4 regions of the Microbispora sp. H10670 genome follow, and region 4 is predicted to be linked to each of the others. Evidence: riboswitches for the same ligand, from Rfam matches in the RefSeq annotation. Region 4 holds a riboswitch; each other region holds the start of a gene.
The links. A riboswitch is a leader RNA that binds a small molecule or an ion and turns the genes downstream of it on or off. The one in region 4 is predicted to bind cyclic di-AMP.

Region 1: it holds a riboswitch for cyclic di-AMP, as region 4 does, so the genes downstream of both, HHX33_RS05400 (glycoside hydrolase family 25 protein) here and HHX33_RS03775 (CHAP domain-containing protein) in region 4, are expected to answer to the same signal.
Region 2: it holds a riboswitch for cyclic di-AMP, as region 4 does, so the genes downstream of both, HHX33_RS34805 (C40 family peptidase) here and HHX33_RS03775 (CHAP domain-containing protein) in region 4, are expected to answer to the same signal.
Region 3: it holds a riboswitch for cyclic di-AMP, as region 4 does, so the genes downstream of both, HHX33_RS19080 (C40 family peptidase) here and HHX33_RS03775 (CHAP domain-containing protein) in region 4, are expected to answer to the same signal.

What each region holds. Positions count from the first base shown of each region.
Region 1 is NZ_JABBWW010000002.1:373,006-379,993, reverse strand. Features, by position in the region: gene HHX33_RS05425 (C39 family peptidase) at 1-763, shown strand, start outside; gene HHX33_RS05420 (NAD(P)H-binding protein) at 791-1,639, opposite strand; gene HHX33_RS05415 (TetR/AcrR family transcriptional regulator) at 1,715-2,305, shown strand; gene HHX33_RS05410 (alpha/beta hydrolase) at 2,291-3,994, opposite strand; gene HHX33_RS05405 (flavin reductase family protein) at 4,087-4,674, opposite strand; cyclic di-AMP (ydaO/yuaA leader) riboswitch at 4,964-5,107, shown strand; gene HHX33_RS05400 (glycoside hydrolase family 25 protein) at 5,121-5,858, shown strand; gene secD (protein translocase subunit SecD) at 5,935-6,988, opposite strand, start outside.
Region 2 is NZ_JABBWW010000001.1:96,273-103,260, forward strand. Features, by position in the region: gene HHX33_RS00435 (family 43 glycosylhydrolase) at 1-230, opposite strand, end outside; gene HHX33_RS00440 (hypothetical protein) at 584-1,153, opposite strand; gene HHX33_RS00445 (helix-turn-helix domain-containing protein) at 1,256-1,885, opposite strand; gene HHX33_RS00450 (hypothetical protein) at 2,018-3,127, shown strand; cyclic di-AMP (ydaO/yuaA leader) riboswitch at 3,464-3,623, shown strand; gene HHX33_RS34805 (C40 family peptidase) at 3,862-4,257, shown strand; gene HHX33_RS00460 (SAM-dependent methyltransferase) at 4,423-5,166, shown strand; gene HHX33_RS00465 (BtrH N-terminal domain-containing protein) at 5,176-6,159, opposite strand; gene HHX33_RS00470 (hypothetical protein) at 6,269-6,988, shown strand, end outside.
Region 3 is NZ_JABBWW010000012.1:179,095-186,082, reverse strand. Features, by position in the region: gene HHX33_RS19090 (NYN domain-containing protein) at 1-588, shown strand, start outside; gene HHX33_RS19085 (C40 family peptidase) at 741-1,682, shown strand; cyclic di-AMP (ydaO/yuaA leader) riboswitch at 1,990-2,150, shown strand; gene HHX33_RS19080 (C40 family peptidase) at 2,221-2,772, shown strand; gene HHX33_RS19075 (hypothetical protein) at 2,850-4,040, shown strand; gene HHX33_RS19070 (glycosyltransferase family 4 protein) at 4,152-5,261, shown strand; gene HHX33_RS19065 (Nramp family divalent metal transporter) at 5,445-6,806, opposite strand.
Region 4 is NZ_JABBWW010000002.1:26,756-33,743, reverse strand. Features, by position in the region: gene istA (IS21 family transposase) at 1-310, opposite strand, end outside; gene HHX33_RS03790 (hypothetical protein) at 390-569, opposite strand; gene HHX33_RS03785 (helix-turn-helix domain-containing protein) at 681-1,487, opposite strand; gene HHX33_RS03780 (nuclear transport factor 2 family protein) at 1,576-1,980, shown strand; gene HHX33_RS03775 (CHAP domain-containing protein) at 2,091-2,765, opposite strand; cyclic di-AMP (ydaO/yuaA leader) riboswitch at 2,779-2,913, opposite strand; partial or broken gene HHX33_RS03770 (Tn3 family transposase) at 3,194-3,433, shown strand; gene HHX33_RS35555 (hypothetical protein) at 3,396-3,518, shown strand; gene HHX33_RS03765 (TetR/AcrR family transcriptional regulator) at 3,821-4,483, opposite strand; gene HHX33_RS34870 (hypothetical protein) at 4,624-4,773, shown strand; gene HHX33_RS34865 (cupin domain-containing protein) at 4,792-4,983, shown strand; gene HHX33_RS03755 (APC family permease) at 5,091-6,524, shown strand; gene HHX33_RS03750 (N,N-dimethylformamidase beta subunit family domain-containing protein) at 6,544-6,988, shown strand, end outside.

The DNA.
Region 1 (6,988 bases), 350 kb from region 4:
GATCACCGCGTACCAGCTGCGTGTGACGTTGTACCGCACGCCCGGCTCGGCCGTACGGCCGGTGGTCCGCACGCTCGGCGCGATGGCCTCCGCCGTGCCGGACCGGGAGACGGTCCCGGTGAGCCCGGGCGGCATCGCGTGGGGCGTCGAACTGCCCGTGCCGCGCCGTTCGCAGAACGTCCACGAGGGCCACTACCCGCAGTGGGACGGCGGGGGAGAGGCCTGGTGCAGCCCGACCTCGACCACCATGGCGCTCGGTTACTGGGGGAGATGGCCCAGCGCGCGGGACACCTCCTGGGTCGACCCCTCCGACCCCGACCCCGAGGTCGACTACGCCGCCCGCCACACCTACGACTACGCCTACGAGGGCGCGGGCAACTGGCCGTTCAACACCGCCTACGCCGGGCGGTACGGAATGGAGGGGTTCGTCACCCGGCTGCGCTCGCTGACCGAGCTGGAGCGGCTGATCAGAGCGGGCGTCCCGGTCGTCACCTCCCAGTCGTTCAAGGCGGAGGAGCTGCCCGGCGCGGGATACAGCACCAACGGCCACCTCATGGTGATCATCGGCTTCACCGCCACGGGCGACGTCATCGCCAACGACCCCGCCTCGCGGGACGACGACGCCGTACGCCACGTGTATCCGCGGGCCGCGTTCGAGAACGTCTGGCTGCGCAGCACCGGCAGCGGCGGGGTCGTCTACGTCATCCACCCGCCGGGCCACCGGCTGCCCGCCACGACGCCGGGCCTGCCGGCCAACTGGTGACCCGATTCGACGGCGTCGGCGGAGGAGTCAGCGGAAGGCGGCCGCGTTGCGCCGCGCCCAGTCCGAGAACGGGCGCGGCGCGCGGCCGAGCACCCGCTCGACCTCCGGGCTGACCCGCCGTTCGCCGGGGGTCGGATCGCCGAGGATGGCCAGGGTGCCGTCGGCCACCTCCTCCGGCATGAACGCCGCCATCATCGCGCGTGCCTCGTCGCGGCTCTGCTCGGCGAACCGCACGGGCTCGCCGAGCGCGTCGCCGAGCGCGGCGGCGATCTGACGCGGAGAGACCCGCTCCGGCCCGGTGAGCTCGTAGACCCGGCCGTCGTGGCCGGGCCCCCGCAGGGCCGCCGCCGCGACCTCGGCGATGTCGCCGGGATCGATGACCGGCAGCGCGACGTCTCCGAACGGGGCGGTCACCGTGCGGCGCAGGCGGACGGACTCCGCCCAGGCGAAGGCGTTGGAGGCGAAGCCGCCCGGTCGCAGGATCGTCCACTCCAGCCCCGAGTTCCTGACCTCGCTCTCGTCCTCCAGCGCCCGCATGCCGTGACCCGGGGAGAGCGGGCGCGTCCCGGCGGACTGGGAGGACAGCAGGACGACCCGGCGCACCCCGGCTTCCGCGGCGGTGCGGAGGATCGGCCGCACGTTCCCGCCCAGGGCCAGGTAGTCGCCGGGCGTCACCAGGAACAGCGCGTCCGCCCCCTCCAGCGCGGGGCGCAGCCCGGCGGGATCGGCCAGGTCCGCGCTGACCGCACGGACGCCTTCGGGCACATCGGCGGACGAGACGCGGCGGGCGACGGCGGTGACGTCCTCGCCCGCCTCCGCCAGGAGCCGGACCAGGACCCGGCCGACGTTCCCGGTGGCTCCCGTTACGACGATCATGATGATCTCCCTCAAGTTAGTTAGTCAGCTGACTCAGAGAGAACCGTAGCACGGGACGCGCCTATAGTCAGTCAGGTGACTGACTCGACCGTTTCCCGCGCGGGGGCCGCGAGCGCCAAGCGGCGGCGGCTCACGGCGGCCGCCGCCGAGGTGGTGCACCGGCAGGGCGCCGAGCGCACCACCATCGCCGACATCGCCCGCGCCGCCGGCGTCCCGGTGGGCAACGTGTACTACTACTTCAAGACCAAGGACGAGCTGGTCGCCGCCGCGCTGGACGAACACGCCCGGCATCTCGCGGAGCTCACCGGACGGCTGGAGCGGCTGCCCGATCCGCGTGAGCGCCTCAAGGGGCTGGTGGAGACCTGGATCGGGCAGCGCGACGTCGCGGCGCGATGGGGCTGCCCGACCGGCACGCTCGCCGCCGAGCTGGACAAACGCGGTGAGGGCGGGCTGGACGCGGAGGCGGGGAGGGTGATCCGGCTGCTGCTCGACTGGGCCGAGCGCCAGTTCCGCGAGCTGGGCCTGCCCGAGCCCGACGGGCTCGCGCTGACCCTGGTGAGCGCCTATCAGGGCATGTCGCTGCTGGCCAACGCGCTGCGCGATCCCGAGATCATGAAGCGTGAGGGCGACCGGCTGCTCGGCTGGCTCGGCTCACTGCCCGGCTGAGCCGGCCTCGCTCCGGGACAGGAGCGTGGTCAGGGCCGTGGTCCGCGCGTCGTCCCAGCCGGCCGGCGGCGCGATCCGCGCCCAGGCGGCGGCCACCTCGCCGCCGTAGTCGTGCCCGTGGCCCGGCGGCGCGTCGAGGGAGAACACCAGATCCGCGGTGACCTGCCAGAACGTGACGAACGGATACCAGCGGATCCAGGGCAGCACGTCGCCGCCGCGCCGTTCCTCCAGCCAGTCCGGGCGGCCGAGGATCAGCCGCGGGGTCCACCACACGATCGGATCGGAGGGATGCTGGAGATAGACCACCCGCGACCCGTCCCAGGAGGCGGGCGCGGGCAGGTCCTCGGGCCCGTTGGCGAAGCGCACGGTCTCGCCGTCCCGGTAGACGGGCAGCACCTCCCGGCTGCCCGGGTCGCGGCCGTCCACGAACCGCCGCCACAGCGGGCTGCTGTCGGGCGGCCCGACGAAAAGCGCGCCGTCGGTGCGCTCGCGCAGGTCGCGGTCGTCGCGGAACGCCGACTCCGCGCCGAACGCCCCGAGGCTCTCCCCGAACACCAGCAGCCGGGGCCGGTGACCGGCGGGCAGCCGCGACCACCGGGCGTACACCTGGCCGAACAGCTCGCGCCCGGCCGCCGTGACGCGCTCGCGGTCCACCAGGAACGACAGCCAGCTCGGCAGGTAGGAGTACTGCATCGAGACCAGCGCGGTGTCCCCGCCGTACATGAACTCCAGGGCGGCGGCGGCCTGGGGGTCCACCCAGCCCGTGCCGGTCGTCGTGATCACGCACAGCACCGTCCGGCGGAACGCGCCGGTCCGGTCGAGCTCCCGTACGGCGAGGGCGGCCCGCTCACGGGCGGTCGCGGCGGAGTCGAGCCCCGCGTAGACCCGGACCGGCGGGAGCGCGGGCCGCCCGGTGAAACCGCTGAGTTCCCCGACGGTGGGGGCGCCGGCGACGAACGCCCGGCCCTCCAAACCGAGCGACGCGAAGGAGACCAGGGAGGAGGGGCCGCCCGAGACGGCGGCGGACCGGGGCCGCGAGGTGCCGGGCGCGGTCTCGCTGTTGATCGCCGCGAAGCTGTTGTCGGCCCCTCTGAGCAGGGCCTCGGTGAGGATCCCGTCGGTCAGCAGGACGGCCAGCACGCCGACGCCGAGCGTCGCGGCCAGCCGCGCCGCCGTGGCGGGGATCCACCTGCCGAGCACGCCTCCGAGCGCCCGTGCGGCGACGCGCAGCGCCCTGGCGGTGGCCAGCAGGAGCAGGAACACCGCCGCCGCGACGAACGGCACGCCGAGATAGCCGAGCCGTTCCGGCGGGCGCAGCCCCATCAGCGGGTAGATGGCCCTCTGGGCGCGTACGCCGAGGACCAGCGACGCGGCGCCCAGCCCGCAGCCGAACGTCGCGACCAGGCGGCGGACCCGCCGCCGTCCTGTACGGCGCCACCCCTCGCGCCATCCCGCGCACCGGGCCCCGGCATACCGCCGGACGACCGGGGCGGCGCTCCGGCGGGCCAGGGCGCCGGCGGTCACGCCGGCCAGGTATCCGGTCGCGGTCAGCACCCCCGCGATGATCCCCTGCAGCGGCCACGAGCGGGGCAGCAGCGACGGAGTGAGGGACAGGCAGAAGAAGATCGCGGCGAACAGGATCCCGGCCGTGTCCAGCGCTCCGCCGAGCCGTACCCGCCCCTCCCGCATCAGGCCCCCGATTCACCGCCTGTCCGCCGAACTCGCGGAGCAGGCAGGCTATCAAGTCACCGGCAGGTCACGGCCCCGCCCCCCGCGCGGCCTCATCCCCAGTGGTCGCCCCAGCCCCACAGGTTGGGCCCGAGCGCCGTGGCGGGGTCGTCGTGGTACACGCCGAACCTGCCGCGGAAGAACAGCATCGGCCGCTGCTCCGGATGGACGGGTTCGAGTTCGCGGACGAGGCCGATCACCACGTCGTGGTCTCCGGCCACGTGCACCTCCCGGACCTCGCCGTGGACGCGCAGCAGCACGTCCCGCAGGGCGGGCGTGCCCCAGCGGGACAGGTCCCAGGCGAGCCCGGCGAACTTGTCGCCGTTGCTCGATCCGAACCTGGCGCACACGTCGACCTGCTCCTCGCCGAGGACGTTGACGCAGAAGCGGCCGGACTTCCTGATCCGCGGCCAGGCGCGGCCCTTGTGGTCGGCGCAGAAGAGCACGAGCGGTGGTTCGAGGGACACCGACGCGAACGACTGGCAGGCGAACCCCACCGGATCGCCGTCGTCGAGACCCGTGACCACGGTCACGCCGGTCGCGAACATCCCGAGCGCGCGGCGGAACTCCGCGGGCGACGGCGGCGGCGCGTCTCCGGAGCCGGGGTCGCCGAGGCCGGGGCCGGCGGAAGCTGCGGTCATGGGTTCACCTCTCGCGTGCGGTCCGGTGGCTCCGGTGTGCCTTTGGTGCGGCTCTGGTCCGGTGACTCAGCGCTCAGGTCACGAACTTACAAACCCCCTCGGCGCCGCGCCGCACGGGATCCCGTCCAACGGGGCGGCCTGCATGACGAGTCTTCCCAGGTAAAAACAGGTTTTGTCAGGTTTACACCATTGTTGAGCTGTATGTACCTTTAGGTGCCACGGCATGGGTACCGGTGACATCCGCGTCGCCTCCGTTGCCGTGTCGTTGCCCGGACCGTGCGCTCTTCTGTGCGCGCGGCCGCCGAATCCGCGTTCCGCGGAGCCGGGGACCCACTTCTCGGGGTGAATCGGCGCGCAGGCCCCCAGATGCGCCCGTAGGGCACTTCCTGCCCGAACCCGTCAGCTAACCCGGTAGGCGGCATGGAAGCAAGGAGCTCAACCGCGTCATGCCCACCATCAGGTTCTCTCCCGCCGGGCGGCCCTCCGCCCGCCGCCTGCGCGCCGCCCTCGCCGCGGCGGCACTCGCGGTCACGGCCGGCACGGCCACCCTCACCGCCGCCACGCTAGCCGCCACCGCGGCCGCGCCCGCTCCCGCCTACGCGAACCCGCACACGTACGGCCAGGACGTCTCCGGCTACGAGGCCGACCACGACTGGATCAACAGCCGGGCGCAGTTCGGCTTCATCAAGGCGACCGAAGGCCTGGACTGGGTCGACTCGTCCTTCCCCCGGCACTGGCGGGAGCTGGACAAGAAGGGGATCGTCCGCGGCGTCTACCACTACGGCCACCCCTCCAACGACCCGATCGCCGAGGCCGACCACTTCCTCCGGGTGGTGAACGCGCAGCCGGGCAAGCCCGGCGACATCCTCGTGCTCGACCTGGAGACCGCCGACGGCCAGTCGGTGCAGCGCGTCAACGCCTGGGCCAGGAAATGGCTGGAGTACGTGACCGCCAAGACCGGCGTCCGGCCGATGTTCTACAGCGGCTGGAACTTCGCCGACAAGTACGGCCGCGGCCTGGGCGACTATCCGCTGTGGGTGGCCCACTACAGCCGGAACCCGGGCGACATCACCCCGCCGGCCGACTGGAAGAGCTGGGCGATCCACCAGTACACCGACTCGCCGATCGACCAGAACGTCTCCGCGCTGAGCCCTCTCGAGCTGCGCGCCCTCGGCCGCCACTGAGGCTCCGTGGTCCCGGGGCGGGCGCCGCCCGCCCCGGGACCATTCTCAGACCGCTTTCAGACCATCCCTGACCACATCAGACCACCGCGCCCGATCCGTCGCGGGCCACGGGCCGGCGACGCGGAGCGGCGGGCGCGGGCGGCGGCTGACCGGCGCGCCTCTCCAGCTCGATCGCCGCCGGCCCCGCCACGAACGACGACGACAGCGTGCCCGCCACGATGCCGATCAGCAGGGCGATCGCGAAGTCGCGCAGCGAGTCGCCGCCGAACACCGCCAGCGCCGCCAGGATGAACAGCGCGCCGAGCCCCGTGTTCACCGTACGCGGCACGGTCTGCAGGATCGCCGTGTTCACCACCCGCCCGAAGGGCGTCCCCCGCGACACCGGCCACAGCTCGCGGACCCGGTCGAAGAGCACGACCTTGTCGTTGACCGAGTACCCGATGATCGTCAGCATCGCGGCGAGGAAGACGCCGTCGATCGGCTTGCCCAGCCAGGCGAACGTGCCCACGACGACGGCCGCGTCCACGAACAGCGCCGCCACGGCCGCGGCGCCGAACGTCCACCGGAACCGGAACGCCAGGTAGGCGAGCTGCGCCGCGAGCGCGACGCCGAGCGCGATGAGCGCGTTGCGGCGCAGCTCCGCGCCCAGGCTCGGCCCGACGAGCTCGTCGCGCTGCTTGGTGACCTCCCCGACGCGCCGGTCCAGGGCCTCCTCGACGCGGACGACGTCGTCGGCGGTGATCTGCCCGGTCCGTACGGAGATCGCGTCGTCCGACCGCTGCACGACGGCCGTGGGGAACCCGGCGTCCGACACCGCCTGCCGGGCCGCGGCGACGTCGACCGGCCTGCTCGTGCCGAACTCCACGATCCGCCCGCCGGTGAACTCGACGCCGTAGTTCAGGCCGCGGGTGACCAGCCCCGCGCCCACCAGCACGAGCAGCCCGGCCGCGACGGCGAGCCAGCGCCGCCCCGCCCGCATCAGGTCGGGGTTCCGCCGGGTCAGCCAGGTCCTGACCCGGCCGATCGAGCCGAGGCCCGACACCCCCGGGCCGAACCTGCCGATCAGGGCGGCGGCGAGCACCCGGGTGATCAGCATGGCCGAGATCAGCGAGGCGAGCACGCCGATCGCC
Region 2 (6,988 bases), on a different contig from region 4:
CGCCAGTCCTTCATCGTGAAGTAGGTCGAGCCGTCCTCGTCGTGACCGGTGTAGAGGTACACCCGCCCGTTGTAGACCAGCGGGGCCGGGTCAGCGGTGTAGATCGTCTGCACGATGGGGTTGTCCGCCTTGGCCGTCGTGGCCGGCAGCAACGCCGCCATGCACAACAGGCCCGCCATCCAGACGACACCACGCCTGAGCCGGGCCCGAAGGGTGAACGCCGATCCCATACTCACCTCCTGGGGTAGTGACCACGCGACTTGCGCATCGACACGTTCAGCGGCGACAAGTACTACCTAATTGTTAGCGTTAACAATCACGGGCGCACGATTCCGTTCACCCGCTTGTACGGAATTCGTCTCCGTCAACGCGTGCCGCGGCGACCGTGGACATCGCCACGGCGCGGAGCCAATCCCATGCGGGCGGGATGGTCAAGGTTCCGGGCCCGCGCCACGGCGGCGTCACGCGCCCGGGCCACCCGTCCTGAACTGTGTCCGGAGCGCCGCGACCGGGACCTCCGTACCCGTGCGTGGTGTGAAACTTTCAGCTCCGCGACGCGGCGGAAAACCTGCCCGTCCGCCGGTCAGCCACCCGGGCCGACCTCGTTGTCCGGCGCGCCGTCGCCCGCCGTGGGCAGGTCGCCTCGTTCCACCGGCACGCGGGGCGGCGCGGTGCCGGCCTTCCCGTCGCCGGTGGCGCGGCGCGCCCCGGCGACGGCCGCCTTCAGCGCCGCCCGGCCGACGTCCGTCACCCCTCCACTCAGCTTGATGAGGACGTCTCCCCTGAGCGCGACGTACTCGTGGCGGTCACCGGCCATCCGATACCAGCCCACCTCGTCGTGGACGCAGAGGACCAGCGCGTCCGGAGGCGTGGCGAGGTTGATCGGAGTGCTCCGGCACACGTCGTCATCGAAGGCGCCCCGGTCGACCCGCAGTTCCACCTGACGTCCGCCGGGCGCGGTGTAGAAGACGCCGAACCCCTCCTCGTTGATCCCGCCCATGGACTGCTCGGCCATCTCGTATCCCGGCAGATCGACGAGATAGACGAGGTCGGGCGCGACCCCCAGCTCCCGCAGGTGATCCATGTCCACACCGGAGGAGGCCGTCACCGACCCGCACGCGCCCAGGCAGGCGAGCCCGAGAGCCGCCGCCATGGCCCATCGGCCTCTCCTCACCCGGTCATCGTCCCCGGCCGGGAGCGTTCGACCACCGCGCGAGCCGCATCGTCGCTCCTTGATCGCCTGCAGGTGTCCCCATTATGCGCGGAAAGCGGCGGTTCGTCCTTGAGACGGTTCAGCGGGCGTCTCCTGGGCGCCGCGTGGTTTCGCCCGGACGTGCATGCGTTCGCCCTGGGTGCCGAACAGGCTGAGGATCTCCACCGGCGCCTCGCCGGTGCTGCCGAACCAGTGCGGCAGCCGGGTGTCGAACTCCGCGGCCTCCCCCGCCCTGAGGACGAGGTCGTGTTCGGCGAGCACCAGCCGCAGCCTTCCGTTGAGCACGTAGAGCCACTCGTAGCCCTCGTGCGTACGCGGCTCGGGATCACAGCGCTCCACCGAAATGATCATCTTGTACGCCTGCAGCCCGCCGGGGTGCTGGGTCAGGGGCACGATCGTCGAGTCCCAGCGGCTGATGGGCTTCAACCGCACCCGGGGGTCGCCGACCGGCGGCGCGCCGACGAGTTCGTCGAGCGGCACCTGGTAGGCCCGCGCCAGCGGCAGCAACAGCTCCAGCGTGGGCTTGCGTTCGCCGGACTCCAGGCGCGACAGGGTGCTGACCGAGATGCCGGTGGACTCCGCGAGCCGGCTCAGCGTGCTGCCGTTCTGCCTGCGCAGCGCACGCAGCCGGGAACCGACGGAGGCCAGGACGGCGGCGTCGTCGTTTGCCATACCGGCAATCTTACTTGTCGTTTTCGCACGCGGACAGGCCGATTCCACCGCGCCCGCGCCGGAAGTCGCGTGGCCGCCCGGTGAACGAATGTCCTCGATCGGACGTCATATGGGCGAACGGAGGGGAGCGTCATGCGTACCGCAGTCGTCACAGGGGTGATGGTTCTCGGCCTGGCGAGCGTGCCGCCCGTGGCCGCGTCCGGTGCGGCCCACCAGGGCCACCTGGGCTATCAGGGCCGCCAGGCGGATGCGCCCGCGCCCACGTGGAAGCCGGTCAGGGTGAACACGCTGCCCGGGGACGACGTGCTCAACGACGTGACGGTCCTGGGCAACGGGTCGGTGTGGGCGGCCGGGCACCGGGTCGTGAACGGCAGGCAGCGGGGTCTCGTCCAGCGGTTCGACGGCCGATCCTGGCGGGTCATCCCGAACAGCCCGCCGTACGAGCTGCGGGCCGTGACGGCCACCTCCGGCACGAACGCGTGGGTCTTCGGCGAGGGCAGGGCCGCGCGCTGGAACGGCCGCGGATGGACCACGATCGCCCTGGGCAGTGGCTTCTCGGCGACGGACGCCGACGCGACGGGCGCGAAGGACGTCTGGGCGGTCGCCGGGACGGCCGCCACGGCGAGGCACTGGACCGGGTCCTCCTGGAAGAGCGTCCGGCTGCCGGGCCGCGCCTCCGCCGTCGACGCGTACAAGGCCGGCGTGGCCTGGGCGGCGGGCGTCAAGGGCAACCGTCCCTCGATCATGCGGTGGAACGGGACGTCCTGGACCCTGGTCCCGGCTCCGGCGCTCGCCCTTCCCGCGCCGGACGCCGTCGTGACCATCCAGGACATCGCGGTCGTGGGATCGAAGAACGTGTGGGTCGTCGGCGGGGTCAGCTGGGAGGGCGCCGACGAGCAGGGCGACGACGTCGACTTCGGCCGCACCCTGGTCATGCACTGGAACGGCAGGTCGTGGACCGTCTCCATCGGCTCCGCCAACGCCCAGCCGTACACCGAGGTGGAGCCCGACGGCAGGGGCGGCGTCTGGGTCCTGCAGGGCAACTGGAACCCCACCCTGTGGCAGGTCACCGGCTCGACGTGGCGACAGGCCCGGCTCCTCCGGAAGTCCGGCACCGACGCCGTCGTGTTCTCCGTCGCCCGCAGGCCGGGAACGACGACGATGTGGGGCGCGGGCTTCACCGTCCCGCAGGGCGACCCCGACGACCCCTCGGCCAACGGCACGTTCTGGCGTACGCAGTGACCGCCTGACCTCGCCACGCCGTGCACCGACGGCGTGGCCGGTGCTTCGGGATCGCCCGCGGCCGGTGGAAGACACCCATCGGCCGGTTTCGCGCGCCTTGGCGACCTGCGGAAGGCCGATCAGCCGGTGTGACGAGCGTCACGTTTCCGCCTACCACACCCGCCCTGACCTGCGGCTCCTCGCTTTATGACCCCTTTATGCGGTCATAATCCTATTTGCCCCCTTTGCGGCAATACGGCGCGCCTTGGTAGTTTCCTTGCCCAACGAACCCGGCCAGCCCGTGTTCGGAAAGCGCATCCACTGTCACCGGCGCCATGCCCTCTCCCGCCCCCCTGGGCGCCGGTGATGCCGAATCCGTGCAGCAAGGAGGCTCGGAGCCGGGGAACCAATCGACCTTCCATCCGAAGGTCCGGGGTGAATCGGCGCGTAAGCGCTGTAGGGCGACTTCCCTGCCCGAATCCGTCAGCTAACCCGGTAGGCGCAAGCGGAAGACCCTAGGAGAGATCCCCCTGTCCGCCAACCCCACCACTCTGCTTCGCGCTGCCTGCGTCACGGTCGGTAGCGCAGCGCTCACCCTCTCCCTGGCAGGTTTCGGCGCCCTGCCCGCCGGCGCCGTCACGGGGACCGTGACAGCCCCGCCCCCGGACTCGACGGCCATCCCGCCCGAGCCCCCCGTCACGGCGTTCACCCCGTACGCCGGAGAGGCTCCCACGGCCTCCACGGCGGAGTCCTCCGTGAACACGAAGCTCACCAAGGCCGCTGTCCAGCAGGAGAAGGCCGAACTCGCCATCAAGGTGGCGAAAAAGCAGATCGGCGATCCCTACGTCTGGGGCGCCACGGGCCCGGGGGCGTTCGACTGCTCCGGGCTGGTCCAGTTCGCCTGGCGCAAGGCCGGCGTCAAGATCCCGCGTACGACGTGGTCGATGCTCAACGCCGTCAAGAAGAAGGTCTCCCTGGCGCGTCTCAAGCCGGGCGACCTCATCTTCACCAGTGGCGGCGGCCACGTGGGCATGTACATGGGGAACAAGAAAGTGATCAACGCTCCCCACTCCGGCGCGGTGGTCAGGGTCGACCGCCTCAAGGGCTACTGGAGGAGCAACTTCGTCACCGCCGTACGCCCCGGCGTGTGACCCCGGCGTCGTGGACGACACCCCGGCGGGGACGTCCGGTCACACGTGACCGCGTCCCCGCCGGGGGCCGGCCAGGCCGGCGGCACGCCGGCGGTCGTCCCGGCGCCGCCCGTAAGGGCGGATTCGGCTTGCCGCAAGGGTTCGGGGATGCGGAAGGATTGGGCCATGGACCGCCAGCTGATCAGCCATCTCGCTCATCGGGACCACCCCATCGCCGCGCCGGTCTCCGGTGCCAACGTGACCCGGCTGCTGCGCCGGGCCCGGCTGGCCGAGGGGGCGAGAATCCTCGATCTCGGCTGTGGCGAGGCGGCCTGGACGCTGCGCGCGCTGGCGCTCTACCAGGACGCGACCGCCGACGGTGTGGACATCTCCGCGCTCGGCCTCAAGGCGGCGGAGCAGGCGGCCGAGGTCCAGGGCGTCTGGGAGCGCATCCGGTTCCACGAGCGGCCGGCCGCCGACTTCCCGGTCGCCGAGCAGTACGACCTGGTGCTCTGCGTCGGAGCCACGCACGCGTTCGGCGGGCTCGTCCCGACCGTCGAGCACGTCCGCCGTTACCTGCGGCCGAACGGGCTGGCACTGGTGGGCGAGGGATTCTGGGAGCGCGAGCCGACCGCGGAGGCGCTCACCCGGCTGGGCGCCGCGAAGTCGGAGTTCCTCGACCTGCCCGGCACCGTCGCCGCCGCCGAGTCCCCCGGTTTCGACGTGGTCCACGCGTACACCAGCGACCTGGCCGAATGGGACGAGTACGAGTGGTCCTGGACGGGCACGCTGCTGCGCTGGGCCAACGAGCACTCCGGCCCGGACGCCGACGACGCTCGCACGGCGGCTCTGGAGCACCGCGACATGTGGCTGCGCGGTTACCGGGGCATCCTGGGGTTCGTCACGCTCCTCCTCCAGCGGAGGAACTGACCCGATCCCCTACAGCTGACGGAGCACCCGCATGGCGTCCTCCTCCAGGCGCGATAGGTCGCGGAGGATGACCCCGGCCTGCTCCAGGTGTCCCGCGTCACCGCTTTCTCCCGCCTTCGCGATCAGGACGGACACCTCCGTCCAGAGGCCGGCGGCCTCGGCGTACAGGCGGTGACCGGTGCGGAGGCCGCCGTCGTCGATCAGCCGGGTGCACTCGTCGAGGAAGTCGCGGTAGAGGGCGCGGAACAGGGCGCCGCCGGTTCCTCCCTTCTCCATGAGGAGAGCGGCCTGCGGCAGGTCCCGCCGCGGCTCGGCGGCGCGTAGCAGCCATCCGGGCACCAGCTTGCCGGCCTTCTCGATGCCGCGGTGGCCCAGGTTCGCGATGGGAGCGGCGAGGAAGGCGTCGGCGCAGTCCCGGATGGCGGGAATGATGTGGTCCTGCCAGTTGAGCGGGCGGGCCGGCAGGGTGATGGTGAAGGACCGGTTCCTGGCGGTCATCGGGCCGCGTTCGGCCCGCGCCCTGGCGAGGCCGTCCCGGCCGGTGCGTACCGCTCCGCCCTGCTGGTCGGTGTCCACCAGGTAGACCTCGTGCTCGTCGTAGCCGTACATCGCGACGACATGACCACCGAAGTGCACCTTGGAGCGGAAGTAGTCCAGGTGGTAGCAGTCGAGCTGGAGGCCGACCGGCCGGCCCGCGTCGACGCGGGAGGCCACGTTCTCCCACGCCTTGCGCGACGAGGTGGTCTCCTCGGTCGCCAGCGTCAGTTCCAGCCGGGCGGCCAGGTTCCTGGTGAGTTCGAACGGCTTGACCCGGCCGCCGAGGAAGGGGATCGGCATGGCCTTGCTGTCCCAGTAGACGAAGGACAGGCCCGACCCCAGCCCGAACAGCATGGGCTCGGACAGATCGAGCCCCTCGTGCCGCAACAGCACCCCCAGCGCCGTCGTCTCGCAGTGGCGCATGCCACGGGTCTCGACGTCCTTCACGAAGGTCATGCGTCGCTCTCCTCATGCCGGCCGACGTTCACCCTGACACCTCTATCGCACCTGATGTGAGTAGGGAGGTACTCATGCGGAGCGTCAGAGGCCTGTCTAGCCTTCGAGCATGTCGATCGAGCTCGCCGTCGCGCTGGGCGCGATCGCCACCAAGGCGGCCGTCACCGCGCTGCTCCAGCAGGGCGCGTGGGACGACGCCAACTGGGCGATCGTCGCGCACCAGGTGATCGACGCCGTGGTCGGCGTGCGGAACCGGCCCGACGCGGGGGTGCAGCGGATCGGCCGGCGGCTGGACGTGCTGGAGCGGCAGATCGCGGCGGTGGGGCGGAAGGTCGACCTGATCCCGGTACGGGAGTTCGACGAGCACATGGCCGCAGGGCGCCGGTATATGCGGGACCTACGGGACCAATGGCGCACCGCCTACGACCGGTACGCGCTCGTCGAGCGAGCACAGCACGAGTTCGTCCGTGCGTTCGGCATCGCGGAGAACATGAAGGACGCGTCCCGGCAGGCACTGGCGGACACCGCCATCGCGGGCTGCTGGTTGTGGGTGCCCTCCATGCCGGACGTGATCAAGACCATCGGGCAGGCACGGCTGATCCTGGAATGGGAGTTGCTGTTCGGCGCGACCCTGCCCACCAGCTCGTACGCCGATGTGGTCAGGCTCTGCAGGGCGTACGGCGAGTGTCCCGCATGGACCGGGAATCCCGTCGTGCCGGCGAGCGGTCCGCCGACGCCCGGCGCCCGGGTGGCCGTCAGGGCCGAGTACAACCGGTGGACCAGATGCGCGGGCGTCGACATGCGGGTCAACCCGGCAGGCGACGACGGT
Region 3 (6,988 bases), on a different contig from region 4:
ATGGAGGACGCGCGCGTACGGGTGCTGCTGGACGCCCTGCAGGACGCCGCCGCGGGGCTGCGCAAGGAGCTCGGCCTGCCGACCACCATCAACAGGCCGGCCGACTACGTGAGCGCGGTCGTGCCGGGCGAGCCCGGCGTGACGGCGGTGCCCGCGCGGGCGCTGGCGAACGACGACCCCCAGCTCCTCGACCAGCTCCTCGCCCTCCCCAACCTGCACCTGATCGTCGACGGCTACAACGTGACCAAGACCGGCTATCCGTCGCTGACCCTCGCCGACCAGCGCGCCCGCCTGCTCACCGGGCTGGGCGGCCTCGCCGTGCAGGCGCGCGTGGAGGTGACGTGCGTCTTCGACGGCGCCGAGCTGAACGGGCCCGTGCAGGTCTCCGCGCCGCGCGGGGTGCGGGTGATGTTCAGCGCGCCCGGCGAGATCGCCGACGACCTGATCCGCACGCTCGTGCGCGCCGAGCCGCCGGGGCGCGGCATCGCGGTCGTCTCCTCCGACCGCGAGGTGGCCGAGTCCGTGCGCCGCATGGGCGCCCGGCCGGTGCCCTCGCTCCTGCTGCTGCGGCGTCTCGGCCGCGGCTGATCCGTCCGGCACGCTCCGTACGAGAGTCGATCCGGTGAGTGATGACTGCCGCGAATAGCTGCGAATAGGTTGAAGCGTCAAGATCGCCTAGATAGAGTCGCGCCGCAGGTTTCGTTGATCCCGAGGGGGCCCGAGTGCAAGGGCGTGTGCCGGTGGCCGCCGTTTTGGCCGCCGTGGTCCTGCTGACGCCGCTGACGGGCGCGCAGGCCGATCCAAAGCCCACCCTTGCCCAGGCCAAGGCGAAGCTGAACCGGCTGAACGCGCAGGCGGACAAACTCGTGGACCGCTACAACGCGGCCAGTGAGAAGTGGAAGTCGGCCAGGAAGAAGTACCTGGCGCTGAACGACGACTACAAGAAGCAGAACGCGCGGGTCGAGGCGCTGCGCTCGGGGCTGGTGACGATGGCGGTCAGCAGCTACCAGGTGGGCGGCATCGGGACGTGGGGCGTCTTCTACAACCCCGATCCCGACACCATGCTCAGCGGTCTCGCCACGTACAACCACATCTCCGCCGAGCGCATCGGGCGGCTCCAGCAGTACGAGGGCGCGATCCAGGGTCTGAAGGACCGGCGGGACGAGACGAAGGCCGTCTACGCCGAGGCCACCAAGGTCAGGGGCGAGCTCGCCGACGAGAAGAAGAAGGTCGACAAGCTCGTCAACGAGCAGATGAAGCTGCTCCGCTCGCTCGGCACCTACAACCCCGGCAACCCCAACAGCGCGGGCGTCGCCTACAAGGGCCCGGCGTCGGGCAACGCCCTGTCGGCGCTCCAGTTCGCCTACAAGCAGGTCGGCAAGCCGTACCGCTACGGGGGCAGCGGGCCGGACTCCTGGGACTGCTCCGGCCTCGTCCAGGCCTCCTGGGCGGCGGGAGGGGTCAGCCTGCCGCGTACGAGCTACGAGCAGTGGGCGTGGGGCGCGAGCCGCCGCGTGTCGCTCGACGCGCTCCAGGCGGGCGATCTGCTCTTCCACGCGGGCTTCGGCCACGTGGGCCTGTACGCGGGGGACGGCAAGGTCGTCCACGCTCCGCAGACCGGCGACGTTGTGAAGATTGTCACACTGGCGGACTACCACGCGATCGGCGCCGTCCGCCCCTGAGCCCGCGATGTGATCTTTGTTCCGGCTGTGAGCTAAGTGCCTTATTTGGACATTGCGATGGCTGATGTGAGCAGAGTCACACTTGGTCTTCTGTGACGTGGGTAAGCTGCGGTTTCTCGCGCGCGGCCGTCGTTATCCGATCTTTATGCGCCGGGGCGGCTTTGCCGGGAGCCGCCTGATCTGGGTAGCTTCTGGGCCGCGGTGAGCACGCCTCGCCGCGGCGAGCCCGGTCTGGCCGGCCGGGCCCGCGTCATCCACCGTCGCCGGCGCCGTCCGTCTACTTGCTCCCCCCAGGGGATTTCCGGGCGCCGACGACCTGCCGAGTCCGTGCAGTCAGGAGGCACGGAGCCGGGGAACCATCGACCTTCCTCGCGAAGGTCCGGGGTGAATCGGCGCGTCCACGCGCCGTAGGGCGACTTCCCCGCCCGAACCCGTCAGCTAACCCGGTAGGCGTACGCGGAAGATCCAAGGAGAGATCCTGTCTACCACCCCCGCTAGCCTGTCCCGCCTTGCCCGAATTGCCCTTGGGGGTGCCGCTTTGACGGCATCCGTGGGAGTCGCCGGTGCGCAGCCGGCGTCGGCAGACCCGGTGACGGTCACGGTCATCAAGGTGACCACGGAGACGAACACGAGGGCCGCCACCACCGCGGCGGCCAAGAAGGCCACGAAGAAGTCCACGAAGAAGGCGGCCGCCAAGCGGAAGAAGCTCAGCCGGGCCGCGCTCCAGCTGGCCAAGGCGCAGCGAGCGGTCAGGACCGCGAGGAAGCACATCGGCGACCCCTACCGCTACGGGGCCAGCGGTCCCGGCTCGTTCGACTGCTCGGGCCTGGTCACCTACGCCTGGCGCAAGGCCGGCGTACGGCTGCCGCGCACGACGTGGTCCATCCGCAGCGCCGTGCGGAAGAAGGTGTCCTGGGGCCACTTCAAGCCCGGCGACCTCATCTTCACCAGCGGCGGCGGCCACGTCGGCATGTACGTCGGGCACGGCAGGATGATCCACGCCCCGCACAGCGGCACGCGGGTCAGGATCGACAGGCTCGACTCCTACCGCAGGGCGACCTTCGTGGGCGCCGTACGCCCCGGCGCCTGATCCGTCCCTCCGGTGCCGAGCCCGTCGTCGCCGGCGCCGCTCCACGGCTCCGTCCCCCCTCACAGGTGGGCGGAGCCGTGGCGTTCCCTCGTTACGATGCTCCCCATGGCCTCGGTCCCGCCGGCGCCGCGCCCGCCCATCCCGTACGGCAGGCCCTCGCGAGCGCCGAGGGCCTGGTGAGGACGCGCGGCGGACGGTCGGCGTCCGCGGCCGTCGTGCTGGCCGCGCTGCTGGCCGGTACGGCCGCCGCCGCGCCGCCCGACCCCCTGTCGCCCCTGCTGTCCCAGGCCCGCGCCGCCGTGCGCGAGCAGCCCGGCATGTGGACGGGGGCCTCCGTCGCCCGCGGTGAACGCGCCGTCGTCGTCGGCGCGCCGCGAAGGCTGGTCGCCGAGGTCGCCCGGCTGGCCGGCCGGGCCGACCGCACGGTGACGAGGGTCTGGGGAGAGCACGGGGGCGCGGTGATCCTCGTGCCCCGCACGGAGGAGCAGGCGGCCGCCCTGGCCGCCCCCGCGGTGGTCGGCGGTCTGGCGGCCGTCGCGACCGGTGACCGGGTGATCGTGCAGCCCGCCGCGTTCGCCCGCCTGTCCGCGATCGGCCGCCAGGTCGTCGTGACCCACGAGCTCACGCACGTCGCGGCCTCCGGGCCCCGCGCGGTGCCGATGTGGCTCCTGGAGGGCTTCGCCGACTACGTGGGCTACCTCGACAGCGGCCTGCCCGTTCATGTGGTCGCGGCCGAACTCGCCGCGGAGCTGGCCGCGGACCCGCGGGCCGGCGGCGGAGCCGGAGCGGAAGGCGCCCCGCAGGCCGGCGCCGAGCCCGGTGCTGCGCCCGGGACCGAGTCCGCTGGTACCGAGTCCGCTGGTACCGAGTCCGCCGGTACCGAGTCCGCTGGTACCGAGTCCGCTGGTACCGAGTCCGCTGGTACCGAGTCCGCTGGTACCGAGTCCGCTGGTACCGAGTCCGCTGGTACCGAGTCCGCCGGTACCGAGTCCGCCGGTACCGGGGCCGGCCCGGCGGCCGGGACGCCCCTGGCCCGCCTGCCGGAACCCGCGGACTTCGCCGCCAGGCCCGCCCAGGCGTACGAGGAGGCCTGGCTGGCCTGCCGTTACATCGCCGCCCGCTTCGGCGAGCGGAGGCTGGTCGCCCTCTACCGCGCCGCACTGCGCGAGGACGCCGACGCCGCGCTGCGGAACGTCCTCGGGCTGACCACCGCCGAGCTGACCCGCCTCTGGCGGTCCTCCGTACGGGCCGAGCTGGCCCGGTCCTGATCACGGCCCTGATTCCGGGGCGGGCGAGCGGCGGGAGGGGCCTGCGAGAATGCGATCTCGGGCGGGCCGCGTGGCCGTGGACCGTCCGCCGCGCCGATACCGGGGGTGAGGATGGCGAACAGGACGTTGATCGTCACGAACGACTTCCCGCCCAGACCGGGAGGCATCCAGGCGTTCGTGCACGGCCTCGCCTCCCGCAGGCCGCCCGGCTCGGTCGTCGTGTACGCGCCGCGGTGGAAGGGGTGCGAGGAGTTCGACGCCCGCCAGCCGTACGAGGTGGTCCGTCATCCCTCGACCCTCATGCTGCCGACGCGCGCGGTGGCGGGCAGGGCGGCGGCGCTGGTCGAGGACGGCGCCACCGTCGTCTTCGGCGCCGCCGCGCCGCTCGGCCTGCTCGCTCCCGCCCTGCGTGCCGCCGGCGCGGCGCGGATCGTCATGCTGACGCACGGGCACGAGGCGTCCTGGGCGCGGCTGCCCGGCGCCCGCGGCGTGCTGCGCCGGATCGGGACGGGCGCCGACGTCGTGACCTACCTCGGCGAGTACACCCGCGGTCTGCTCGCCCCGGTGATCCCGGCGCCCCGGCTCGTACGGCTGGCTCCGGGCGTGGACACCGGCGCCTTCCGTCCCGGCGCGGGCGGTGAGCGGGTCCGGGCGGCGCTCGGCCTGGGAGACCGGCCGGTGGTCGTCTGCGTCTCCCGGCTGGTGCCCCGCAAGGGGCAGGACGTCCTGCTGCGGGCCTGGCCGCACGTCCTGCGGCGGGTGCCCGGAGCGGTGCTGCTGCTGGTCGGCGGGGGGCCCTCGCGGCGGTCGCTGGAGCGGGCGGTCGCCGGCGCCGGGCCGCGCGGGTCGGTGGTGATCACCGGGTCGGTTCCGTGGGCCGATCTCCCGGCCCACTACGACGCGGGAGACGTGTTCGCCATGCCGTGCCGCAGCAGGTTCGGAGGGCTCGACGCCGAAGGGCTCGGCATCGTCTACCTGGAGGCGTCGGCCACCGGGCTGCCGGTGGTCGCCGGTTCCTCGGGAGGCGCCCCCGACGCCGTACTGCACGGCGAGACCGGCCTGGTGGTCGACGGAAGGTCGCACACGGCGGTGGCCGGCGCGCTGTGCGACCTGCTGTCCGACCCGGCCCGCGCCCGCGCGATGGGTGAGCGGGGCCGGGCCTGGATCGAGGAGGAGTGGGGCTGGGAACGCGTCGCGGCCCGGTTCGCCGCCCTGCTGTGACAGGCTCCTTGAGAGCCGGTGCGAGAGCCGCCGCGACGGCCGCCCGCGGCCGGTGAGGGTGGGCGGGTCCGTGCTCGTGTCCGTGGTTCGTGCCGGTGGTTCGTGCCGGTGGTTCGTGTTCGCGGTTGGTGAGCGCGGCCGGTGAGCGCGGTCTGCGACCGGGGCTGTCGAGCGGGGAAGCCCTCAGCCGGTGAAGACCTCCACCAGCAGGAACCCGTTCAGCGCGCTGATCACGGCGGCGACGGCGACACCGGCGGCGGTGGTCGCCCGGCGGTTGACCAGATCGCCCATGAGGGCGCGGCGGGCGGTGAACACGACGAGTGGGACCAGGGCGAACGGGATGCCGAACGACAGCGCGACCTGACTCAGGACGAGCGCACGGGTGGGGTCCATCCCCACGGCCAGGATCGCCATGGCCGGAAGGACCGTGACCAGTCGGCGCGCCAGGAGCGGCACGCGGCGGCGCAGGAAGCCCGCCATGATCACCTGCCCGGCGTACGTGCCGACGCTGGAGGAGGCCAGGCCGGAGGCGAGCAGGGCGAGCGCGAAAGCGACCGCCGCCCCGGGGCCGAGGATCTCGCCGAGCCCGGCGTGGACGGCCTCCAGCCCCGCGAGATCGCTCCCGTCGAAGGTCGCGGCGGCGACGGTGAGCATCGCCATGTTCACCAGCCCCGCCGTGCCGAGCGCGACGGCGATGTCGACGCGGCTGGCCTGGAGGGCCGCCCGGCGCGGATCCCAGGAACCGCGGTTCCGCGTGAGGGCTCTGGGCCGCCCGGTGAGAGCCTCATGGTGCTGAGTGACGGCCGCGTGGTGTTGTGTGACGGCCCCGTGGTGCTGTGTGAAAGCTCTTCCCTGGTGCTGGGTCAGTGCGGAGTGCAGGTAGACGACGTGCGGCATGACGGTCGCTCCGACGATCCCGGTCGCCAGCAGCAGGCTGTCCGGCCCGGCGAGGCGGGGCACGAAGCCGCCCGCCACGCCCGCGAGGGACCCCGACAGCATCACCTGGTAGGCGAAACCGGCCAGCACCACGGCGAGCATCACCGCCACGGTCACCTCGAACCGGCGGCGTCCGCGCGGCGCCATCAGGAGCAGCAGCGAGGAGACCAGCGCGGTGATCGCGGCGGCGGGCAGCAGCGGCACGCCGAACAGCAGGTTCAGCGCGACCGCCCCGCCGATGAACTCGGCCAGGTCGGTGGCGACCGCGACCATCTCGGCCTGCGCCCACAGCAGCAGGCTCACCGGCCGCGGCAGGTGGTCGCGGCACAGTTCGGGAAGGTTGCGGCCGGTGGCGATGCCGAGCTTGGCCGACAGCGCCTGCACGAACATGGCCAGCACGTTCGCGACGGCGATCACCCACAGCAGCATCGTCCCGTAGCGCGCCCCGCCGGACATGTTGGTCGCGAAGTTGCCGGGGTCGACGTACGCCACGGCGACGACGAACGCGGGACCGCACAGACCGGCCAGCCGCGCCAGGCGTCCCGGCGACGGCGGCCGTCCCGCCGCCGTGACGGCGGAGACGGTCTGTACGGACCCTGACCCGGGCATCGATGCGGGAGTGGAAGCGGGCATGGGCGTGCTGCGGCGGTGGTCGGGCAAGGGAAGCCTCGCTGAGGAGAGGTCTGGACAGTGGCGACGCCTCACCCGTCCCGACGCCTCACCCGTCCCGGCGTCGCGCCGGGACCGGCGGAGGCGGTTCGGGCGAGGAGGCGGAGGCCGGTGCCGCCCGG
Region 4 (6,988 bases):
TGGCCTCGGCCACCGTCCGCCGGGTGGTGCGCTCACCGCCGGCGAACCCCATCGCGACGATCCGCTTGTGCACCACATCCCCGCGGACCTTCCCCCGCGAGCGGACCACCAGCTCCTCGATCTTCGGCAGGTAGGCATCGATCGCCCGTTCCCGGTGCTTGCGCTGCTCGGGGGCCTGCCCCGCCGCGCGCATCTTCACATAACGGGCCACCGTGTGGTGGTCACACCCGGCCAGCTCGGCCGCAGCCCGGTAACTGCCGGTGAGGTCATACGCCTCGAGAATCTCCATGATCTCCCTGCTGCTCTTCACCCGCTCGACTGTCGCCGACCGGGACAAGTACGGAAGGAGCGGGGAGATATCTGGCCGTCCACGGGGAACCCGGCGGCCATCAGTGGGGCGGTATCTGGCCGCCTACGGGGAGCTTTCCATGGCCGCCGTCAAGCTCGCCGCTCTCGTCCAATGGGACGTCACCGCCGGACAACCAGTCGAACAGCGGCCCGGGCTGGTCATTCTCGTCCGCGACGAAGCCGTCCACCGACACCGAGCTGTACATGACCACCTTGCCCACGGGGCTCTCCTCTGCTTTGGGCGCCCCGAGGTTGACGATGAGCAACGCCGCCGGCATCGAGCGCCGAGACGGTCCAGCCGCGCTGCCGCCGGAACGGGCGAGCGTCCGGCGTTACGCAGTCGGCAGGTCGGTACAACTCCTCGCGTCGGCGCCGGCGTCGGACATGGTGAAGTAGGCGGCGCTCTCCGCGTCCGCCGGGTAGTACGACTCGATCGCGACCTCGTCCAGGGTGATGTCCATCGGAGTGCCGAACGTGGTGGTGGTCGAGAAGAGCCGTAGTTCTCGTTCGCCGAAGCGGAAGATCATCGGTACGGCGATCTCGGACTCGATCGGGTGGCTCACGTCCTCGGCGCCGGGCGCCAGCAGTTCCTCGTAGAGCGCGGTGAGTTCGGGGTCGGGAGCGGTGGCGAGCTGACGCGCGATGCGGGCACGAAGCAGCGAGCGCACCTCGGCCAGATTGACGATCTGGGAAGCGAGCCCGCGCGGGTCCAATCCCAGCCGCACCATGTTGATCGGCGGCCGTAGCAGGTCGGGGGCGACATTCGCCAGGAACGGGTCGATGGCTCGGTTGGCCATCGCGATGTTCCATCCACGATCGATGACCAGCGCCGGGTACGGCTCGTGGGCGCGCAGCACCCGCGCGATCGCGTCCCAGGCCGCCGGCAGCGCGTCCCCGTTGAGCGGTCGCTTCGCGTAGCGGGGCGCGAAGCCGGCGGCGAGCAACAGCCGGTTTCGCTCACGCAACGGCACGTCGAGCTGATCGGCGAGCCGGAGGATCATGTCGGCGCTCGGGTGGGACTTGCCGGTCTCCACCAGGCTGACGTGACGGGCTGAGACGTCGGCGGCGATCGCGAGATCGAGCTGGCTGATCCGCCGGCGATGCCGCCACTGCCGTAACAGTTCCCCGATCGTGTACACGACCGTCGATGCTACGCATCGCGGCGCGCTGCGCCATGAAATGCGAGTTCATCGACACCGTCGCGATCGACGGAGACACTGCATTCCCGTGACCACGCAGAACATGACCACAGACAACAAGAGCATCGTCCAGCGGGCGCTGACGGCACTGGTCGCGACGGGCGACGTCGATGCGCTCGCGCCGTTGCTGAGCGACGACTTCGTCCATCACAGGCCGGACTCGACTTCGAGAACCAAGGCGGAATGGCTCGCCGCCGTACGCGCCGCGCTCGTCCCGCTCGCCGGCATGCAGGTCGAGATCCAGCATGTGCTGGCCGATGGTGATCGCGTCGTGATGTGCTCGCGGCGCCGGCTGCCCGGTGCCGGGCCGGGGATCGTGGTCGTCGATGTCTGGCGCCTCGACGACGGGCTGATCGCGGAGGCGTGGGAGATCATCGAGCCGGTGGCGCAGGCAGCCGCCAATCTGACGTGGTGGGAACCCGCTGATCACTGACCCGGTCACAAGCCGAGAGCCGCGGTCGTGAACACGAGACCCCGGTCACAGGGGCCCGGGTTCGCCGCGGCTCTGAGGCTTCTTGGTCGAGTATTCCTACGGGGATCTCGTCAGGATGCGAGTTCGGCGGGGTAGACCGGGTAGCCGTACCCGGCGACCTGCCAGGTGGGGCGGGTACGGGCCTCGACGGCTCCGTTGCCGGTGTTGCCCTCGACGGTGCGGATCGTGCCGTTGCCGTTGTCCCTGACGACGAAGCCGACGTGCTGGATGTCGTCGATCTTCTTACTGCCGCTCCAGCTGAAGAACACCACGGCCCCGGGCTTGGGCGTACGGCCCCAGCGGCCGTGGTCGGCGAACCAGCGGGCGTGCTCCACGGTGTAGGCGTCGGAACCCATGACCGGCTGGATGCCGAGCTGCTGGCCGACCCAGGAGACGAACATGTCGCACCAGGGGGCGTTCTCGTACTCTTCCAGCGCCCCGCCGTCCCGCGCGAGGGTCTCGCGGGCGCGCGGGCTGGTCATGTACCACTCCTGGAACTTGGTCCCGCCGCCGTCGGCGTCCTCGCTGATGCCGACCTGGCTCGCGGCCAGCTTGATGACGTCCTGGGGGCCGACCTTGGGCAGCCGGGCGGCGATCTCGGTCAGGGACGGCGCGGCCGCGGCGGCCGGGCCCTTGCCGGCCGCCGGGTTGTCCGCCGCCTGCGCGGCGGGCGGGGCGATCGCCACGGCCGAGGCGAGGACTCCGCCGGCGAGGGCCGTGCGCAGACAGGTCGTGAGGGCGTGCATGATGGGCGGACTCCCTTTGCTTCCATGCCGCCGACCGGGTTAGCTGACGGGTTCGGGCTGGAAGTCGCCCTACGGCAGGTACGCCGATTCACCCCAGGAAGAGGTTGGGTCCCCGGCTCCGCTTGCGCGGATTAGGCGGCCGAACGGCAGGCCGAGATCGGCCGGCCGCGTCGGTGTGAGGTGGGCTTTCTTGACCACTGAGATGAGCAAGTGGGCCCCGAGTTGCCCAAAACGTAATAGACACGTCCAAACCAGTCAAGTGATGACAAGTCGGGTTTTGCCTGGTGAGACGCCGGGGCGGCGAGAGCAAAGGGCGGGTTCGCCCGTCCTACCGGGGTTGCCGCGTTCCCCTTCTTCTCCTCTGCTCACACCTCTGTTCGCTCACAGCGAACGCGCCTCGCTGACCTGGGGTGAGTCGGGGCTGCCGATCCGGCCGGCCTACCCCGCTCGGGCAGGCGTTCGCCGAGTCCGGCCGGATCGACAAGACCCTGCACCTGCTGTCCATCCTGGACCCGATCGACGACACCTACCGCTGCAGGCTGAACAAGCAGCTCACCGTCCAGGAGTCCCGGCACCGGCTCGCCCGCAAGATCTGCCACGGCGCAGGCGGGCAGATCCGCAAGGCCTACCGTGAAGGACAAGAAGATCTCCATCTCCTCCTCCACGCCGGCCGAAGGTCCGCGACAGCTCTGCGAGATCCCCGACCGGCCCGCCTTCCCCGACGGCGGTGGCGTGCAGGAGGCAGAGGCGTAAGACCTCCCGAGCTTGGGGCCACTGGTCCGGCGAGTGTGGGCTCACGCGGGGCCGTGGTCGGTGCAGACCGCGCTGAGGTCGGTGCCGTCCGAGCCCTCGAGCCGGGGAGTCGAACGGGGCGCGAAAGTACTCCCACAGGCCAGTGTCGCTGATTAGATGAGGCCGTCCCCCGCAACAGCTGAGATCACCAGCCTGCCGGCGACGGCCGCCGCTGAGTCTGGCAGCTCGCCTCGGGCCACCGGCGTTACCGCAAGGCCTCCGGCGAAATCAGTCCAGTCTCGACGGCGGGCAGGAACTGCGGCTCATGTGGTCGTCAGGGCCGAACTCCACTGATCGAGCAGGAGCGCGCTTGCTTGCTGGACGTCCGGGAGGCGGGTGGGGTCGGCGAGGGTACCGCGCAGGAGGAAGTCGGCGATTTCGCGGGGGAGGGTGTCGGGGTCCGGAGTGGGGTCGCTGCCGCGGTCGCGCATGGCCTCGAGAATCAGGCCGGTGATGGCGCGTCGCACGAAGTACGGGCCGCCGACGATCTGGAGTTCCCCGCTGTCGATGGCCTGGGCGATCAGTTCCTCGGTGAGGCGGTGCAGTTCGTCCCGTTTCGCGGCCTGGGCGGCGAAGTCGGGGAGTTCGAGGACGTCGTCGTTGTAGAGGCCGCGGGTGTCGTAGGGCAGGACCAGGATGGCGTAGAGGTCGGCCTGCAGGTAGGCGTGCAGCCGCGCGGCGGGGGACCCGTCGGCGGCCAGGGCCGTGCGGAGGCGTTCGAGGGCGGGAAGCAGATCCGCGTCGAGGAGTTCGGCGAGGATCTCGGCCTTGCTGGCGAAGTGCCGGTAGATGGTCGGTTGCCGCACTCCGACGGCGTTGGCGATGTCGCGGGTGGAGGTCCCGTGGTAGCCGCGCACGGCGAAGAGCTTGGACGCCGCGATAAGTGCTCGCTGACGGGTGACGCCGTCCGGTCCGCGTACTGCCATGTCCGTCCTCTCCCTGCCGGGTCACCTACCGGGTGGCCGAGTTCACGCCTCCGTCAAGTCTGGACCGCCCTCTTGCCAACACAAGCTATCAATCTATAGCTTTACCGCCCAACCGGTGTTCTGCCCGCAGGAGGTCCGCCGTGGCCATCACACAGATCCAGGTCCTCGTTCCAGGGACCGGAACCGCCGTGGTTCCGTCTCCGGGCGACTACGACGAGGTCAGCGAGGGGTGGGACGAGGTCGAGCATCGCGCCCGCCTGCCAATTGATCATTCGGTCGCCGGCGCCTAGGTGGGAGAACCCGGCTCCGTGCGGATTCGGCATTGGCCCTACGACGAGGTCTGCGTGATCCAGACGGGCCGGGTCGCGATCGAGGACGCCGACGGCGGGCGCGTGGAGTTCGGCCCGGGTGCGGCGTTCCTCATGCCGGCCGGATTCGACGGCCGGTGGCACACGCTCGAGCCCACCTGCAAGATCTTCGTCGGCGTCTCGGCTCGCTGACCTCCACGGCCTTCGGGGGAGGGCCGGACCACCGGGTCCGGTGCAGGCCGCCTCCGCAGATTCAGCCCGGAGCCGTCGAGACGGCTCGCAAGGAAGGCACCATGGACATGACCCATCCCCCCCAGCACGAACTACGCCGCAACGCGGTCAGCGCCCGGCACCTGGTCTTCTTCGTCGTGGCGGCCGCCGCGCCGCTGACCGTCTCGGCCGGCTTCCTGCCGCTGGGATTCCTGGTCGGCGGGACGATGCTGCCCGCCGCGTTCGTGATCGCCGGAATCGCCTACACGATCTTCGCGGTCGGCTTCACCGCGATGAGCCGCCACGTCACCGACGCAGGCGCGTTCTCCGCCTACATCGACAAGGGCCTCGGGCGGACGGCCGGTTCCGCAGCCGCGATGGTCGCCTGGACCGGCTACACCCTCGGGCAAATCGGCTTCGCGGCCGCGTCCGGCTTCTTCGCCTCGATCTTCCTGAAGACGTACCTGTCGGTGAGCGTCCCCTGGGGGCTGTGCGCGACGGTCATCGGCCTCCTGGTCACAGCGATCTCGTACGCGAAGATCAACCTCGGCGCCCGCGTCGCGGCGGTCCTGCTGATCCTGGAGATCGGCGTCCTGGCCGTCTTCGCGATCGCGGTCTGGGTACAGGGAGGGCCCGAAGGCACCCCCTGGTCCGCGTTCGACCCCGGTTCCTGGCAGGTGCCGGTCCTGGGCGGCACCTTCCTCGTCACCTTCCTGGTGTTCATCGGCTTCGAGCAGACCGCCGTCTACAGCGAAGAGGTCCAGGACGCCGGCAACGCCGTGCGGAAGGCCACCTTCTGGGCCATCGGCATCCTCACCGTCATCTACATCGCCGCCGCGTTCACCATCCTCATGGCGATCGGCCCGAACCGGCTGCTGGACGTGCTGAGCGGAGACCCCTCGCAGGTCGTGTTCAACCTCAACACCTCCTTCGTCTCCTCGTCCATGACCGGTGTCATGCAGCTGCTGGTCATCACCAGCTTCATCGCCGGAGTCATCGCGTTGCAGAACGCCGGCTCGCGGTACCTGTTCTCCATGTCCCGGCGCGGCCTGCTGCCCGCCTTCCTGTACGGCACCAGCCGATCCGGCACCCCGCGCGCGGCGGTCCTGCTCCAGGGCGGCCTGGTGACCGTCGCACTGATCGGCTTCGGCCTGTCGTCGCTCGATCCGTATACGCAGGTCGTCACCTGGACCAACTCCCCGACCCTGTTCGCCGTCCTCGCGCTCCAGATCGCCACCGGCGTCGCGGTGATCCGATGGTTCGCGGCACGTGGCACTCAGGAAAGCCTGTGGGCGCGCCTCATCGCCCCCGCCCTGTCAGTGATCGTCCTCGGCGTCGTGCTGTACCTGGCGGCGGCGAACATGAGCCTGCTCACCGGGCTCGGCGCCACCGGCAACGCCCTCATCATCTCCCCGCTCGTCATCGCGTTCCTGTTCGGGGCCGTCCGCGGCCGCATGACCGCCGGCCGCACGCAGGAAGCAGACGAACACGTCGCGCCCGCCCAGGCGCCCGAACAGCTCTGAAGAAGGATCGGAAGAACCCATGAGTGATCAGCTGCCCGCGACCGTACGCACCGCCCCTCCGCAGGGCCCGGCGCCCACCCCGCGGTATGCCTGGTCCATCCCCGGTTTCGCGGTGGAACGGCCCGGGGTGGGCGGCCCGGAGGCCTGGTGCTACACCGACAGGTGGACCTACTCGCCGGGTGAGGAGGTTCACGTCCACACCCACACCACCGCGCAGACGTACACGCTCACCCTGGTGCGCGACGGGCTCACCCCGCGGGTCGTCTGGTCCGCCGCCGGCCTGCCCGGCCGGGCCCACCCGACTCCTGACGACGCCTATGCCGTCGGCTGCGGCTGGCCCGTCGCGCACACCTTCACCGTCGACCAACAGTGGAAGCCCGGCTTCTACATCCTGATCATGGGCATCGAGGCCGGCGGACGCCGCCACGAGCGCGAGCACTTCCTGGTCGTGCGTAATCCCGAGC